DNA from 2 places in the Apilactobacillus apisilvae genome. Region 1 is predicted to be linked to the other one. Evidence: a T-box and tRNA genes for the amino acid it is inferred to sense, from the RefSeq annotation. Region 1 holds a T-box; the other holds one or more tRNA genes.
The links. A T-box is a leader RNA that pairs with one kind of tRNA and senses whether it is charged. The one in region 1 lies ahead of asnS (asparagine--tRNA ligase), so its partner is inferred to be a tRNA-Asn.

Region 1 (11,731 bases):
AATATAAATGTATAATGATAATTATAAAAGATTATACATATTTTTTATTTAACTTTAATCATAAAAAAGTGCATAATAAAATTATAAATAAATGAGAAAGAAGTGTTACTAATATGGATTGGAAAATTATAATTGCCATACTTCCTGCATTCCTTTGGGGAGTTGGTCCTTTAATTGGTACCAAAATAGGTGGTCGTCCTATTGAACAAGTAATGGGTACTGGTTATGGTCAAGTAATCATAGGATTAATAATCTATGCTTTTACTAGACCTGCAATTTCCTTTCAAGAATTTTTATGGCCATTTTTAGGTGGTATGGCTTGGTCATTTGCTCAATTCACTCAATTCAGTTCATTTCAAAAAATGAATGTTTCATCAGCAATGCCAATTTCTACTGGATTACAATTGATTGAAATTCCTCTATGTGGAGTTATTTTCTGGGGAGAATGGGCATCAGGTACTGCGAAGTTAATTGGATTTTTAAGTATTGCTTTGTTAATTATTGGTGTTTTCTTTACTAGTTATGTTGATAAATCTGTTTCTAGAGTTAAGATGGACTACAAAGCTGGTATTCCATTATTACTTATTGGATCTTTAGGTTACACTGCTTGTTCAGTTTTTCCTAGAATTCCTAATGCATCTGGAATTGTTGGCTTGTTACCACAAACAATTGGTATGTGTTTAGGTGCTATTGTTATTTCTTTTGTTATTAATGGAAAAGATTCACTTAATTTAATGAAATCTAAATTTACTATCAAAAATAGTATTATTGGTTTATTAGGTGGATTAGGTACATTGGCATACTTAACTTCATTAAGCTTAAATGGTGTTGCTACTTCATTCCCATTAACTCAAATGAATGTTGTGGTTTCAACATTAGGTGGTTTACTAATCCTAAAAGAACATAAAAATAAGAAAGAATTGGCATTTACTGTTGCTGGTTTAATTATGATTGTGTTTGCTGCAATTATGATTGGTAGACTTTCATAATTTATATAATTCATTAAAAAAGACTTAATTTTAATTAAGTCTTTTTTTGTTGCTTAAATAGCAAAAGTATAGTAAGCTACACTTTGTTGAAATGAAGGAGGTAATATTTTGTTTTCAGATGATAACTTAGGAATTAAGATCAATATTATTAATAATTTAGTTGGCAATCACTTTCAACAAGAAATTAAAAAGTTGTTCCCTGAACTAACAAGCTCTCAGTTTGCAATTTTAACTTATTTATTTGATCGAAAAGATCAAATTGTTTCACAGGATGCTTTAGCTGCTGCTATGCATACAAGCCATCCAACTATGAGAAACATTATTAAGCGAATGGTTGCAAAAAATTTATTATTAATTCGTCCTTTAAAAACTGATAAACGAAAAGTTGAAGTCATACTTTCAAAAAAATCCAAAAGCCTTATTTTGGATAATAAAGATAATATAAATTTGATAATTAATAATATAAATAAAAAAATAACTAATGGAATGGACAAAAAAGATTTAAAACAATTAAATTTTTTATTTTCCGAAATAATTAATAATTTTTCATAGGGGTGATTGAATTGGAAAATATAACAACTAGCGTCCGTAATAAAATGATGTCAGTAATTTTATTCGGATCATTTATGGCATTATTAGCTGAAACATTATTTAATAATGCACTTACTGGGATTATGCATTCATTTGATATAAATCAGTCAACTGTTCAATGGTTAAGTACCGGGTATTTATTAGTTGTTGGACTTATGATTCCAATGTCTTCTTGGGTCTTTAATAATTTTAAGACGAAGAATAGTTATCTTTTTATGATATTTACTTTCTTAATTGGTTCACTTATCGGATGGTTTGCTCCAAATTTTTCAGTCTTATTAGTAGGGAGATTAATTCAAGCAATTGCTGCTGGATTGCTAATGCCATTTATTCAAAACATTATTCTTATGCTTTTTCCACCAGAAAAGCGTGGACTAGCATTGGGAATTACAGGTTTAGTTATTGCTTTAGGACCAACGGTTGGGCCAACATTATCAGGAATAATTCTTGAATATTTTGGTTGGCGAGACTTATTTGCTTTATTAGCTACTATTTCTGTAATTGTTATAATTTTAGGAATTTTCTTTACTAAAAATATTAATACTGTTAAAAAATCTAAATTAGATATATTATCATTGCTAATGTCCATTTTAGGATTTGGTGGTCTTTTATATGCATTTTCTGAGATTGGTAATACCGGAACATTTAATTTATCGGTCGTTATAACAGGAATAATTGGTATTGTAAGTATTTTAGTATTTATTTACCGTCAAAGTCATCTAGAAAAGCCACTAATTAATATTAATATTTTTAAGAATCATGTTTTTAATTTAACTACTTTAATAAGTACTTTAAGTAATATAGCAATGGTTGGAATAGAATTAATTATGCCATTATACCTGCAAAATACTAGAACAGTATCAGCACTTGAAACGGGACTAGTAATGATGCCAGGTGCTATTTTAATGGGAATTTTTAATCCATTATCAGGTGCAATTTACGATAAAATTGGTGTTAGAAAAATATCCATTATTGGATTCTCTTTTATTTTAGTTGGAACAATTCCAATGTTATGGTTTGGAGCTAACTCTAATTTGATCGAAATCATTTGTAGTTACTCAATCAGAATGATAGGTGTGGCATTAGTCATGATGAATTCATTTACAGACGGAATTAATTCCTTAGATAGTAAATACACGACTGATGGGAATGCTGCTTCATCTACAATTCGACAAGTAGGTGGTTCTTTAGGGACGGTTTTGTCAATGACTTTTGTTACTTTAGGATTTAATAGTGTTATAACATCTTCTGGTAATAAAGTAATTGCCTTTTCTAACGGATATCACTTTGGATTTATATTAATGTTTGTTGTTGCAATCTTAGGCTTATTACTATCATTTTTATTACCTAAAATTAATAAGGACTAGTTTTGACTGGTCCTTTTTTATTTATTAAAATATAATTATAAAAAAGTTGCTAATTTCTAATAATTGTATTAGTATTAAAAATAATTTATAAGTAATGGAGTGAAATATATGGACTTTAAATTTTCAGATCGTGTACCAAGCCTTGATAATGATGTGGTAGGTGAAATTTTAAAAGTAGCTGGGGATCCTAAAATTATTTCATTTGCCGGTGGATTACCAGCGCCTGAATTATTTCCAGTTGAAGAAATGAAAAAGGCAGCAGACGAAGTTTTTGAAAAAGATGGTCAAAATGCACTTCAATATACAGCCTCAATTGGTAATCCAAAGTTAAGACAGTTAGTTACTGATCGAATGCAAAATCATAAACATATTGATTGTAATGTTGATAATGTATGTATCACAACTGGTTCTGAGCAATCAATTGATTTAATCGCTAAGATGATGATTAATCCTGGCGATGTAGTTTTAGTCGAAAAACCTACATACTTATGTGCATTGGATGTATTTAGAAGTTATGGAGCTAAAATTGTTGGTGTGGATATGGATGATGATGGAATGAAGATGGATTCTTTAGAACAAGCATTAAAACAAAATCCAGATACTAAATTAATTTATACAATTCCCAACTTTCAAAATCCAACTGGACGTACAATGCCAGCAGATCGTAGACAAAAGTGTGCTGAATTAGCTAGCAAATATAATGTTATGGTGATGGAAGATGATCCATACGGTGAAATCCGTTATTCTGGTGAACCAGTTGATCCAATTAAACATTTTGATAAAGATGGTCATGTAATTTTTATGAGTACATTTTCAAAAATTTTGGCACCTGGTATGCGTTTGGGATGGATTGTTGCTGATAAAAAATTTGTGGACGCTTTTGTTTTAATGAAACAATCAGCTGATTTGCATTCTGACAATTTATCACAATATATCGTTGCTCGATTTATGGAAGAAAATGACTTAGATGCTCATATTCAAAAAATTCGTGATGTTTATTATCGTCGTTCATCAATGATGTTAAAAGAAATTGATGAACAATTTCCAGAAGGGGTTAAACATAGTAATCCAGAAGGTGGAATGTTTATCTGGGTTGAAGTTCCAGGTAATATCAATACGATGGAACTATTTAAAAATTGTGTTGAACACAATGTAGCTTTTGTACCTGGTGAACCATTTTATCCAGATAAAGTAATTCCAGGAACGTTTAGAGTTAACTTCTCTAATATGCAAGAAAATCAAATTCATGAGGGTATTCATAGAATGGCAGTTGCTATCTCTGAGATGCTTAATAAATAATAAAAGAAGCAATCATTTTTAAAATGTTTGCTTCTTTATATTTTAAAATTTATATTTTTTGGTTAATTTTTGTACTTTTTGACGAGCTTTATTAATTGTATTAATGTCTTGTTCTTCTAAAACTTGTTGTATAGTTTCAGCAACTTCAGCGGAATCATATTCATTAAAATTCCTACTAGTAATAGTAGGAGTACCAATTCTGATTCCTTCCATAACAGAACCCTTTTCATTAGGCAATAATTCTTTATTAGTAGCAATTCCAACTGAGTATAGTAGTTCAGCACCTTCATTACCAGTTAGACCAGTTTTAGTAATATCTAAAGTCATTTCGTGATTTTCAGTAGTTTTAGAAACTACACGGATTGTTTTAGATTTATTAAAGACTTTAGCCATTGCTTGTGCATTTAAAATAACTTTTTTAATGTATTCTTTAAACTCTGGTTGCATTGCTTCTTTAAATGCAATTGCTTTTGCAGCAACGACATGTTCTAAAGTTCCACTTTGAGATAGTGGAAAAACAGCATTATCCAATTTATTAGCAAATTTCTTTTTAGCCAGAATTAGTCCACCACGCGGACCTCTTAAAGTTTTGTGTGTTGTAGAAGTAACTATGTCTGCCACTTCCATTGGGTTAGGATGTAATCCTGCAGCTACTAATCCAGCAATATGTGCCATATCAATCATTAAATAGGCACCAACTGAATCAGCAATCTTTTTAAATTTAGTCCAATCAATGATGTGACTATATGCTGAAGCACCAGCAACAATTAATTTAGGTTTCACTTTTTTAGCAATTTCATTTATTTTATTAAAATCTAAAAACTCAGTTTTTGGATCTACTCCATAGAAATAACAATCATACAATTGACCAGAAAAATTAGTGGGTTGACCATGGGTGAAATGTCCACCGGCTTTTTCGCTCATTGATAAAATTTTATCACCAGGTTTCAATAAAGCAGCATAAGCAGCTTGATTAGCTTGAGTGCCTGAATGTGGATATACATTTGCATATTCAGCCTTAAATAATTCTTTTGCTCGCTTCATTGCCAAATTATCAATTTTATTAATTGCTTCATTTCCAGTATATACACGCTTATTAGGATAACCAACTGCATATTTATTGGTTAAAATCGATCCCTGTGCATCCATGATTTCTTGCGAAACAATGTTTTCAGATGCAATTAATTCAATTACGTTTTCTTGACGTTGTTTTTCCTCATTAATTGCTTCCCATATTTTAGTGTCATTGTGATAACTTGTCATTGTAATTTCCTCCTTAAATAAAAAAAGACGCACCTTTGTTTTTACAAAGGGCGTCTTTAACACTGTTCCACCTTATTTTATATTAGATTTATGTCTAATACCTCTGAATTGTATTTATATTAATTAACTTAACTGCCTTCACTTAATTTATCCATTTTTTCACTAAAATAAATGGTCTCTGTTGATTGTTCTTATAAGCTACTACTTTTAAGTTTCTATTATAATATCTTATGATTAAAATAAAGTCAATTATTAATTTACCAAATTTTCAGAGAAGGTCCAATCATATAAATACCAAAAATCATAACAAATGAGCAACATGTTATAACTATCCATTTGTAGAATCCTTTACTTTTATATTGAGATGGTAATGCTTTGTTTTCTAATAATAATAAAAATCCCAAAACAATTGGAGTCATTAGTGCATTTAAAATTTCAATGGAAATAGTTATATCAACCATATTGTCCATATATAAAACCATTATTCCACTAATAATAAATACCAGAATATAAATACTGTAAAATCCCAAATTGTTTTTTCTTAATTTGTTGTTTAAGCTATGTTTCCAATTTAAGACTTCGGTCATTCCCCAAGTTCCAGCTAATGCTACTACTAGGGCAGCTACTAAAGATCCACCCAAAATACTTAGTCCAATAATTACTTTAGCAATTCCAATTCCTGAGAAGCTACCAAGTGCGTTTGCTAAATCAATGACTAGGTTAAAATTAATATATTTATTTTTAGCAGCTACGATTGTGGCAAATAAAATTATGTATCCAATCATAATTCCCTGTGTGATAACTGTTCCAATTGCAGTATCATACTTTTCTACTTTAATCATTTCAGGTTTCAAGTTCTTATCGATAACTGCACTTTGCTGATAAAAAATCATCCAGGGCATTATTACAGCTCCCACATTTGCTGCAATTAAGTATATATAATTAGGATCTGATAGAGGTACGTTTTTCATACCGTTTATCATTTCATTAAAGTTGGGATGAATAAAAAATAATCCAATAATAAAAACTAATTCAAACAGGCCAACGGCTAATCCAATATGTTCAACTCTTTTATAGCTGCCCTTTAATCCAATTCCTGCTAGTAAAATAATTGCCATAGGAATTGTGATTGTTTTTGGGATGCCAAACAGTTCTCCAACACCAGCAATGCCAATAAATTCAGTAATTAATGCTCCAATTACCGAGATTAAAAGTGTTATTGCTGATAGATAAGCCCATTTTTTACCAAAATATTCACGGATTAGTTCTCCATGCCCCTTTTTGGTAACAATACCTAATCTGACAGTCATTTCTTGTGCCATATATAAGATTGGCATTAAAATAACTTGTGGTAAAATCATTGCATATCCATATTGGGCACCTGATTGAGCAGCTGTTAATAGACATCCAGCATCAGTATCTGCTAGCATTACAATTAATCCAGGTCCAAATATTTTAAACCAACGTTTAAATCTCTTTAATAACGGGATATTTTTTTGTATAATTTCGATTTTATATCGCTCCTAAAGAAGAATGGAATTATATCTTATCACTACCTTTTTTAAGTAATAAGTCTTTTATTACAAAATTTCTTATGATATAAACATTAGTTATTATTTTTTGAATGAAATTTTAATTATAATTCACGAAAAAAATAAAATGATCATTTTTAATAATTACCCAATCTTTATTATATTTATAATTATTAGGAGGGCATTCTTTGAAAAATAAAATTTTTATCTTAGAGCATCGCCATAATATATTAAAAGTTAAATACCGTAATGAGTTCGGATACTTTTTTCCATCAACCATACTTACTAGTAAAGATAGTTTAGTAAAATCTTTTTTGGACGCCGAACAGCGTCTTTTAAATAATTTAAATTCAAAAGATAAATTAATATTAGTACCATTATCTTTTGATTTAAAACAGCAGTTATTTGAGATTCAAGTTTTGTTTGACTATTCTGAATTGGGTATTTTCAATATTTATAGCAATGGTAATATAACTAAAAAAGACATTACTTAATTACAGTAATGTCTTTTTTATCATTTTTTATTAGAATGGTGCATTTCCTGGTTCACGTGGATAAGGAATAACGTCTCTAATGTTTTCCATTCCAGTTAAGTACATAACTAGTCTTTCAAATCCAATTCCGAAACCAGAATGTTTGATTTCACCGTATTTTCTTAATTCAGCGTACCAAGCATATTCTTCTGGTTTTAATCCAAATTCGTGAATCTTTTTGTCCAAAATATCTTCACGTTCTTCACGTTCACTACCACCAACGATTTCACCAATTCCTGGTACTAAACAATCAGAAGCAGCAACAGTTTTACCATCATCGTTATCACGCATGTAGAATGCTTTAATATCACGAGGATAATCTGTTAAGAAGGTTGGACGTTTATAAATTTCTTCACATAAGTAACGTTCATGTTCAGATTTTAGATCCATGCCCCATTTAACCGGAATTTCAAATTGTTCACCTGATTCTTGTAACATCTTGATTGCATCAGTATAAGTTACACGAGCAAATTCTTCACCAGCGGTACCTCTTAGTTTATCAAGTAGACCTGGTTCAACGTTTTGGTCCAAGAAATCAAGTTCATCTTTAGCATGTTCTAAAAGATAGTTAATAACATATTTTAGTAAACCTTCAGCACAATCCATCATACCTGGTAATCTGGTATAAGCCATATCTGGTTCAATCATCCAAAATTCAGAAGCATGACGAGGAGTATGTGAATTTTCAGCTCTAAATGTAGGTCCAAATGTGTAAACATTTTTGAATGCCATTGTGAAAGCTTCTTCTTGTAGTTGACCACTAACTGTTAGGTTAGTAACTGTTTTGAAGAAATCTTTAGAGTTGTCTACTTTGCCATCTTCGTCTTTTGGTAAGTTATTCATATCCAAAGTAGTTGCGCGGAACATAGCTCCAGCACCTTCAGCATCACTACTTGTAATGATAGGGGTATTAACGTATACAAAGTCATTGTGTTGTAGATATTCGTGAACAGCAAAAGCTGCTAATGAACGAATACGAAATACTGAGTAGAATGTATTAGTTCTTGGACGTAAATGAGCAATTGTTCTTAAATATTCAAAAGTTTGTTTTTTCTTTTGTAATGGATAATCAGCGTTTGAATGACCAACTAACTCTACTTTTTGACCATGAATTTCAAATGGTTGTTGTGCATCAGGAGTTTTAACAAATTCTCCTTCTACAGTAATTGTAGATGCAATTGGTAATTTGCTAATTTCTTCAAAATTAGGGTTATCTTTTTTTAAGATAACTTGTGCACTTCTAAAACATGAACCATCATTTAATTCAATAAAGCTAATGTTTTTAGAACCACGAATAGTTTTTACTGATCCTTCAAGAGCAACAGTAGATTTATCTTCAATATCTTTATCGTATAAATCGATAACACTTAGTTGTTGCATATAAAATACACACCTTTCTGATTGTTTAAATACAATAAATAAAAAAGAGCTTTCGTCCATATAAGGACGAAAGCTCTTTCCGCGGTACCACCTAAAATGCCTTTAAAAAGGCCACTCTTTCATGTAACGTATGAAGACCGTTTATCTCTACTTTAAGGGTTCGAAATAAAAACAAATAGGTGTTATTCCTAGATAATAGGGTTATTAAGCTCTCACTATTCTTAATTCGCTGAAAAAATATTATTTAGTACTAATCCATATTTATAGTATTTAATATATAAACTTTATAACAATTAAATATTAACACTAATTTACTAGTATATACAATATTATTTTAAATTAAAATTCTAAATAATATTTAATTCAACTTGAGTTAATTTATTAGGAAATTATTTATTATTTTATTATAATTAAAGTATATAAATAGGAGAGGTTGTAGATACTATGTTAATTTCAACTACTGAAAATATTGGAAAAAATTACGAAGTATTGGGTGAAGTGTTTGGTGTTACTACTCAATCTAGAAATATTGGTAGTAATATTTCTGCAAGCTTAAAAAATCTTGTTGGTGGAGAAATTAAAGGTTATACGCAAATGCTCCATAATTCCAGAGAAGAATCAATTGGAAGAATGAAAAAGGAAGCCGAAAATAAAGGTGCCGATGCAATCGTTATGATGAGATTTGATTCTGGCTCGATTGGTAGTGATATGCAGTCAGTTGTAGCTTATGGCACTGCGGTTAAGTTTAATCAGTAATTTTTAGGAGATTATAAATATGAAAAACTTTTTAAATCGCTTTTTATCTTGCGTTCCTTACTATCAATTAAAATAGTTTTTGTATTTATTTTAAAAAATAAAATTATTTTATATGTAAAGGTAGATATATATGAAAGATAAATCGAGTTATCAATTAACAGTTGATCAAATTACTAAAAAATTTGATATTAAAGATATAAATAAAGGTTTAAGTGATGAACAAGTAAGACTTAGTTTACAAAAGTACGGTCTTAATAAAATTGAGGTTAAGAAAGAACCTAAATGGAAGCTTTTTGTGCGTCAATTTAATAACATGATTATTTACATTTTAATTGTAGCGGCATTAATAACTTTATTAATGGGACATTACTCTGATGCATTAGTTATTGCATTGGTAGTAATCATTAATGCATTTATTGGTTACTATCAAGAAGCAAATGCTTCTGAAGCTTTGGAAAAAATCAAGCAAATGTTATCAACTCAAGCGACTGTTTATCGAAATGGTAGTAGGGATGATATTCCAGCTGAAGACTTAGTTGTTGGGGATGTTGTTTTTCTTGAAGCAGGTGATAATGTTCCAGCTGATTTAAGAATTTTTGATGCGGATAATTTAAGAATTCAAGAAGCTGCACTTACTGGTGAACCAGATTCAATTGAAAAAATTGAAGGGGTTATTGAAAAAGATAAAACACCATTGGCTGAACGTAAGAATATGGCTTATGCATCAACTTCAGTTACTTCTGGTAGTGGAAAAGGAATTGTTGTTGATACCGGTGAAAATACTGAAATTGGTAAAATCTCATCAGAAGTAAATAATACTAAAGCCAGAAAATCACCATTAATGATTGAGTTAGATAAATTAGGAACTCAAATTACTTATGTAATTATTGCAGTTTCAATTTTACTATTCATTTTAGGTTTATTTATGGGAACGTATTCACTATCAGTACTATCTTTAGCCGTTGTATCAATGTTAGTAGGTGCCATTCCTGAAGGATTACCTGCTACAACATCAGTTGTTTTGGCAATGGGTGTTAGCGACATGGCAAAACGTAAGCATACGATTATTAAATCCTTGCCTGCAATTGAAACTTTAGGTTCAGTTGATGTAATTGCTACAGATAAAACTGGTACACTTACCAAAAATGAAATGACAGTTAAAAACATCATTATCGATAATCGTGAATATGATGTAACTGGTGATGGTTATGAACCCAAAGGTCAAATTAAATTCAATAATAAACCTGCTGAAATAAATTCAAAGATGAAGTTATTCTTGGAATCAGGATATGAAGCTAACGATACTGTTTTATCAAATGATGATGGAACATGGGAAATTAATGGTGAACCAACAGATGGTGCTTTCTTAACCCTTTATCATAAAGTTGTGAATTATCCAGAGCATGCTAATTATCAAGAAGTTGATACATTGCCTTTTGATTCAGATTACCGTTACATTGCCAAGCTAGTTCGCGATGAAAATGGTAAAAAGAAGATTTTTATTAAGGGTTCTCCTGATAAATTATTTGGCATGGCTGACAAAAATGATAAAAATTTTGATGAAAAATATTTAAATAATCAAATTAATGAATTATCTAAACAGGGAAAACGTGTCATTGCAGTTGGATATAAAGATGTTTCTGATGACGTTAATGAAATTACTCATGAAATCCTTAAAGATAATGTTAAGTTCTTAGGATTAGCAGCCATCATTGATCCACCTAGAGAAGAAGTTATTCAAGCACTTAAAGAAATGAATTCTGCTGGTGTTCAATTGAAAATGATTACTGGTGATAATCCAATTACTGCTAAAGCAATTGGTGAGCAATTAGGACTAGCTAATAAAATTAGTGCTGTTACTGGGGCACAGCTGGATGAAATGTCAAAAGCAGAATTTAGGGATGCTGTTATAAACAATCAAGTATTTGCTAGAACTACACCTAAAAATAAAATGGATATCGTTCAAGCTTTAGAAGATGCTGGTAAGGTTACTGCAATGACAGGGGATGGTGTTAACGATG
Region 2 (6,471 bases), on a different replicon from region 1:
ATGCCTCATTTGATAATTTTGAGACTGATTCTGAAGAAACAAAACAAGCTTTGCATTTATCAAAACAGCTTGCTTATAAATATATGACTACTAATGAGCAGTTCAATACATTGCTTACTGGTCAACCTGGTCGTGGTAAATCACATTTAGCTTTGAGTATGTTAAAAGCAGTCAATAATCATTCTAAAAAGCCAGCTTCATGTTTGTTTGTATCAATTGATGAATTATTTAGAAAAATTAAAGAAAGTTTTAATTACAGCGAATCTAAGTTTGATGAAGCCACTATGGTTAGACTATTGAGTAAAGTTGACCTGCTAGTTATGGATGACTTAGGCAGTGAAGCTAGCATGAAGCGTGATAGTAACGAAGCTAGCGACTTTGTGCAAAGAGTATTATTTGGAATATTTAATGCACGTACTAGAACGATCATAACTACTAACTTAAATTCCAAAGAATTATCTCAAATGTACAATCCAAAGCTGATTAGCCGCATGGAAAAGAATGTTAAAGGCCACATTATCAAATTTACTGAAGCGACATCGGATAAAAGAATGATCGAATTTTGAGGAGAGTGAATTATGACAGACAGTGAAAAAACAAAAAATGCAATTGCAGAAGGAATTAAACGTAGCCCAACTATGTGTGATTGGGAAATTGTAGAAAATCACGATTATCCAGAAACAGTTTATGATTTGCATGAGGTTGATAGCAGCACTCCTACTGTGATTAGAGTATTTGTTGGTGGAGATTTCGCATTTCCAAAAGCTAAGTATGTGCTAAGAGGCAATGAATTAATGATGCTAATGAATATCAAACAACAATTATATGATTGCTTTGGAGACGGTCAATACGAAAATTAATCACTTTAAGGAGAAATAGTTATGGTTAGTAAAGAAAGGCATATTGAAGATTTAGAAAATTTTAAATTGGAGTTAGCAAGAGCATTAGGGATTTATGCATGGAAACCAAATGGGAAAACACATTACTTTATGCCACCTTATCTATATAGTGCAACCGCTAGAAACTTGTTCAATGATAATGATGATGTGGTTCTATCTAATAAAGCGGAACTAAAGAGAACTTTAGAAATGATAAAGCTGGTAAGAATGAAAGTTTATTATAACGAAAAAAATAAACTATTGAGTATGTTGGAAATTGGAATTGAAAACGATTTTAGCTTAACGATTTATAGCAATGGTGATTTAGCATTTGGGTGTGATAAGAAATGAAATTAGATGTAGATACAATTAACCAATTGATTGGAGTTAATGAAAGTTACCAAGCACCGGATGAGTTGCTTAAAATCATGTTGGATAAAACTAGACGAGAACAACTGTTCAAGAAATTTTTAGCGGTCAATCATGATGTTAGCTATGACTGGTTTCAAGATTATTTTGAGCAGGTGCAAGCTGATCGTAAAAAGAAAAAGCAAGATTTCACACCTAACTCAGTATCAAAGCTTACTCATAATCTAGTTGGTAACTCAGATGATTACTTTGAGGCATGCGCTGGTACTGGTGGAATGCTAATTAAGCGATGGAATGATGATCGTATGCAACATACGCCGTTTGATTATAGACCACATATGTACTTTTACCGAGTTGAAGAACTTGGTGATAGTGCAATCGCTTTTTTAATCTTCAATTTTGCAATTCGTGGTATGGATGGCACCATTTTCTATGGCGATAGTCTTAGTCGTGAATGCAAACAAGTATTTTTCATTCAAAATGATATGGACGAGCCACTAAAGTTCTCAAACGTAAACATCATGCCTAGAACAGATATGGTTATGAAAGAATTTGATGTTGGTAGTTGGAATATTAAACATAAAGAAATTAATCATATTGAAAGTGGAAGGGTGGTCATTAAATGAATAAGAAACAATCCAATAAAGAAATAGAAGATGCCAAATTAAAAGCTCAAGCGGATGCTAGTTATATTAACTGGCTTCTGATGAATGAATTTACTTTTGAACAAGCAATTCAGCTTCTTAGCATAAATAAGATGCAAGAAGCATTTTACGAGCAATGGAAAGGCAATTATTAAAGTAGATGATTAAATGGAAATTAACGGTCATATATTAGGGTTTACAAACGGAATTATTCAATTCAAGCCTAAGAAATTAACTGACGAGCTGATACGATTTATAAAAGAAAATATTGGCAACGAAGTGGAAATGAACGTGGATGATGGTAGAACCATAACGGTTGATCAACGTAAAAAAGCTTTTGCTATGATGAATGATATTAGTGATTATACTGGTTACTCTCTACTTGAAGTTGAAGAACGGATGAAGGTTAGATTTATATGTACTAGGAGACATCCTAAGTGGTTCTCACTCAGTAATTGTGGAATTAACATGGCAAAAGTATTTATTGACTTTCTGATTGCTTACTGTCTGAAAGAAGAAATTCCGTTTACTACGATTGTTTTCGATGAGATTCAACAGTCATATCCATTGAGAGTGAGACTACTCAAACATAGATTATGTTATGTATGTGGTAAGCCAAACGCTGATATTGATCACGTTGATACGATTGGTAGTGGACGTAATAGGCGCCATACAAATCAAGTTGGCTATTATGCATGGAGTGTTTGCCGAACACATCATACAGAGCGGCATAAAATTGGTGTTAAGTCGTTTGCTAGGAAGTATCAGATTAAACCAGTTAAATTAACTAGAGAGTTGATTGAAGAATTAAATTTATCAGATAAAGGAGCGGTTGAAAATGAATAATGGAATAAGTATTAAACAAATGAAATTTATCATTAAAAATCATTTTCCAAAATTTAAAATTAATCCTATTGACTACCCAGGATTACAGATTATTAGTAATAAGTTAAATTCTATTAACGACAATATTCAGTTTTATATATTAGATATTCCATATGCACCAGCGATTATTATTGACGATGATGGTTGGTATATGGATGAGAGAGATAATATGGGGTTAAAAGTTAACAACCTAAACAAGAATATGCTGAAAAAATATGATGTTCAACTGTTTGATGATGACTTGGTTATGATGGTTGATGCCACTGATTCAGATAGAATTTTAGATGGAATTAATAAATTCTCTGATTTAATGAATGAATTGTTTATTGTTAAGGAGCGATAGGTATGAAAACAATTGATGAAGTTTTTGAAAAATACGATAAATGCAATAGAACTAAAGTTAAAAATCAGTTGCTAAGTGGCATTGATTATAGTCAAGAAAAAGTGGTTTCTAGTTCTGGCAATGTTAGCGAAGATAAATTAAATAATCATATTGATTCAACCAAATATTGTGAAAAGGTTGATGCTGCTATTAAGCTACTTGATACTGAAGAATATTCTATTATTATTCAAATGATCTATATTGAACATAAAACAAATTTAGATGTAGCAAATTTCATAGGAGTATCAGAAAAGACAGTTAGAAGGCATAAAAAAGATGCTATTAAAAACTTTTTAGAAATTTGTCCGTACATTGACCGCAAATTGACCGCTTAATGACCGGACAAGGACCGTGTCAAGCGGTATAATAGGTATAGTGAAATAATTATATATATGGTTATTTCGCACTTTAATATTGGATTTCAAGTTCAAAGCTAAGATTTCTTACCATTTTTTGCATTCGTAGAATGCCTCCTTTCTTTATAATAAAATTATGGCGTGCAACTCGGTAGCACTTAAGTTGGGTGGTTCGACTCCCCCAGTTGCACATATGGGTTTCAGCAAAGTTTCCCAGCAGATTTAGAGATATAGTTCAGTGGCAGAACTGCTGATAACACGCAGTAACACTGGTTCGATTCCAGTTATCTCAATTGCCCTTTGGGGTAAAATAAATTAACTTTTTATTTTCGTTTTATTTTTCTGGAGAACAGCCTAGGATATCTCAAAAAATAACAATCTAATTTTAGGTGGTGTTCTCGTGTGGTTGATAGCCACATTATTGGGACATAGCTCAGTTGGTAGAGCGCCTGACTGTTAATCAGGTTGTCGACAGTTCGAGTCTGTCTGTCCCAGTTGTCAGAGATGGCAAAATACAAATAGAGAGTTTAAATTCAGAGTCTCGTTTGTATTTCACAACAATTTGCTTAAGCAGTTACTACGGTAGCTGCTTTTTTAGTTACATAAATAAATTAAGGAAAAATAAAATGTTAGATGCATTAAGAATTAAGAATAATCAAGAAAACAAAATTATTGGAAGGATTGATCGTGATATGGCAGTTAAACGTAGCAAAGAAAACAAAATTCCAGAAGAAACAGATTTTGAAAAGAAAATTAATAAGTTAAAACATGAAGCCCAAAAGCGTAACGCTAAATTAAAGAGCGGAATTCATGACTATTTAGATGCTCAAGTTAAACCAGAAGTAGCTAAAGAAATTGTTAAAGAAATATTAAATGATTACCAAGTTAAAATCGATAAGAAAGCTGTTAAAAAGAATTAATTATGAAATCTAATAATTAGTTACTTTAACAAAGTAAAATAAAAAGCCCTAAAAACAGGGCTAATTATTATTTACGTCTAGTAGTACGTTTGTAGCCAGGTTGCTTTTTAGATGGACGAACAGTTACAGTTTTAGGACCTGGCTTATGTGGGTTAGCAGGATAGTTTCTGTGTTCAGGCATGCTTATCACCTCCCACATATAATTATAGTTTTAGAAAGGAATGACCACAATTAATTTAGATAATAGACATATAAACGTTATGGGTATGGATTTTAAAGTATCCGTTGTTAAAGATTTGTTTAATGGCAATGATAAAGTACTAGGTTATAGTGATTATGCCAATAGTGCAATTAAATTGGAATCTAATCAAGATGATCAAAACAAGTTGCAAACATTAGTACATGAGATAACACACATTATTCTATGGAATACTGGTTATGATGATCTAAACAACAATGAGCAATTAATTGTGGCATTTGGCAATGTATTGTATCAAGTATTAAGAGATAATGATTTAAGCATGATGTATAAGTAACAAACCAGAATAGGTCATGTAGCAAAAATAAATAAAATAGCCTGAAGTGCTTTAATTATATTGTGGAGGAAACAACATGAAAAACAAATTAACAGAAGAAGATATCAATTTAATATTAGAAAAATCAACAATTCAATTTGAAACTAAGTTCGGTAAATGCACCGTATGCTATTGTAAGTTGCCTAACGGTTTCACATTAGTAGAAAGCACTGGTTCAGTGAGTGAAGATAACTACGATGAAAGCATTGGTAAGAAAGTATGTTTAGAACATATTAAAAATGAAATTTGGAAGCTAGAAGGATATAGTTTAGCTAATGAATTATATAAAGCTAACAAATAAACACATTATGGTATTCAAGTAGGATCATTTCCTGCTATGTGTATAAAAAGTCTACCTATTATATATAGGCGTAAAAGTGAGGTGTGAATATGTAAGATGGATTGGAGTAGAGCAAAAACAGATTATGAAAAAGGAATGTGTTACAGAGAAATAGCTAAGAAGTATAAATGCAAGTATGGAACAGTAAGAGTACATGCTAGACGTCATAAGTGGAAACAAATTGAAGCTCCGCTCAATACTAAAAAAGCTAAAAGAGATGTAACACATGTTACAAAAAAGCGTACAAAAAATGTAACAGATACAGATAAAAATGTAACACCTGTTACAGATGATGATACAGAAGAATTAAGTCCAGAAAATGAATATTATTGTTATTTACGTGCTACTCAGAGAATTCCAAGATATAAGGCATATTTGATTGCTAGAAAAGGATTTATAACTACTGAAGCAAGTGCAATGGTTCAATCGTCTATTTTAGAGAAGAAACCAGAAATTAGACTAAGAATTAATAAGATACAGCAAAACTCATTAGAACGTAATAGCTGGACAATGGATAATGTTTTAAAAGAACTGGATAATATTTTCGAACAATCTGTTGCCTCAATTTTTTACAACGGACTTAATAAAGCTAATTCAGATTCTGCATATAATGCATTGGATCGAATAATTAGTTTGCTTTCATTAGTCCCAACCGAACAAGCTAAATTAAAGAAATTGCAGTTTGACAGTCGCTTATCTGAATTAAAGGCAAAATCACTTGATGATAATGACGATGCTCAAATGAGCCAATTAGGTAAGTTAATGGATAAACTAGAAGACGATAGTTAGTAGGTGTTATAATGTGTTTGTTCATATTACTTTTTAAACTATATAATTTTGAAACATACTTACTAAATAAATTTACAAATTATGTAATTTTTATCGTAAATCGACTTTGTGAAATCACTTCACAAGCCTGCAATTCACAAAGATGTTTGTGAAAGTTGTATTTGACAAATTAAAACATTGACTGCGGGTTGTTAAATCAACATTTTGTTGTACAACTTCGCTTAACATATGTTATGTAAAGTAGAATAAATGAACACGCTACAAACGTTATTATATCAACACTTACAGCAACCATAAAGCATAAAAATAAGCCTTGTGATTATCTTAAATCAC

Region 2: it encodes a tRNA-Asn, which carries the amino acid that the T-box ahead of asnS (asparagine--tRNA ligase) is inferred to sense. The anticodon was not compared.

Annotation. Positions count from the first base shown of each region.
Region 1 covers NZ_CP093362.1:96,764-108,494, forward strand. Annotated here, with positions in the region: gene MOO46_RS00485 (GRP family sugar transporter) at 114-989, shown strand; gene MOO46_RS00490 (MarR family winged helix-turn-helix transcriptional regulator) at 1,098-1,541, shown strand; gene MOO46_RS00495 (MDR family MFS transporter) at 1,544-2,947, shown strand; gene MOO46_RS00500 (aminotransferase-like domain-containing protein) at 3,056-4,246, shown strand; gene MOO46_RS00505 (serine hydroxymethyltransferase) at 4,289-5,509, opposite strand; gene MOO46_RS00510 (NRAMP family divalent metal transporter) at 5,767-6,939, opposite strand; gene MOO46_RS00515 (hypothetical protein) at 7,230-7,535, shown strand; gene asnS (asparagine--tRNA ligase) at 7,566-8,954, opposite strand; T-box leader at 9,014-9,228, opposite strand; gene MOO46_RS00525 (heavy metal-binding domain-containing protein) at 9,399-9,710, shown strand; gene MOO46_RS00530 (HAD-IC family P-type ATPase) at 9,841-11,731, shown strand, end outside.
Region 2 covers NZ_CP093363.1:18,993-25,463, forward strand. Annotated here, with positions in the region: gene MOO46_RS07445 (ATP-binding protein) at 1-566, shown strand, start outside; gene MOO46_RS07450 (hypothetical protein) at 579-860, shown strand; gene MOO46_RS07455 (hypothetical protein) at 882-1,229, shown strand; gene MOO46_RS07460 (N-6 DNA methylase) at 1,226-1,873, shown strand; gene MOO46_RS07465 (hypothetical protein) at 1,870-2,046, shown strand; gene MOO46_RS07470 (putative HNHc nuclease) at 2,060-2,737, shown strand; gene MOO46_RS07475 (hypothetical protein) at 2,730-3,119, shown strand; gene MOO46_RS07480 (RNA polymerase sigma factor) at 3,122-3,493, shown strand; tRNA gene MOO46_RS07485 (tRNA-Leu) at 3,739-3,807, shown strand; tRNA gene MOO46_RS07490 (tRNA-Asn) at 3,937-4,009, shown strand; gene MOO46_RS07495 (hypothetical protein) at 4,141-4,434, shown strand; gene MOO46_RS07500 (hypothetical protein) at 4,656-4,970, shown strand; gene MOO46_RS07505 (Gp49 family protein) at 5,047-5,310, shown strand; gene MOO46_RS07510 (hypothetical protein) at 5,407-6,138, shown strand.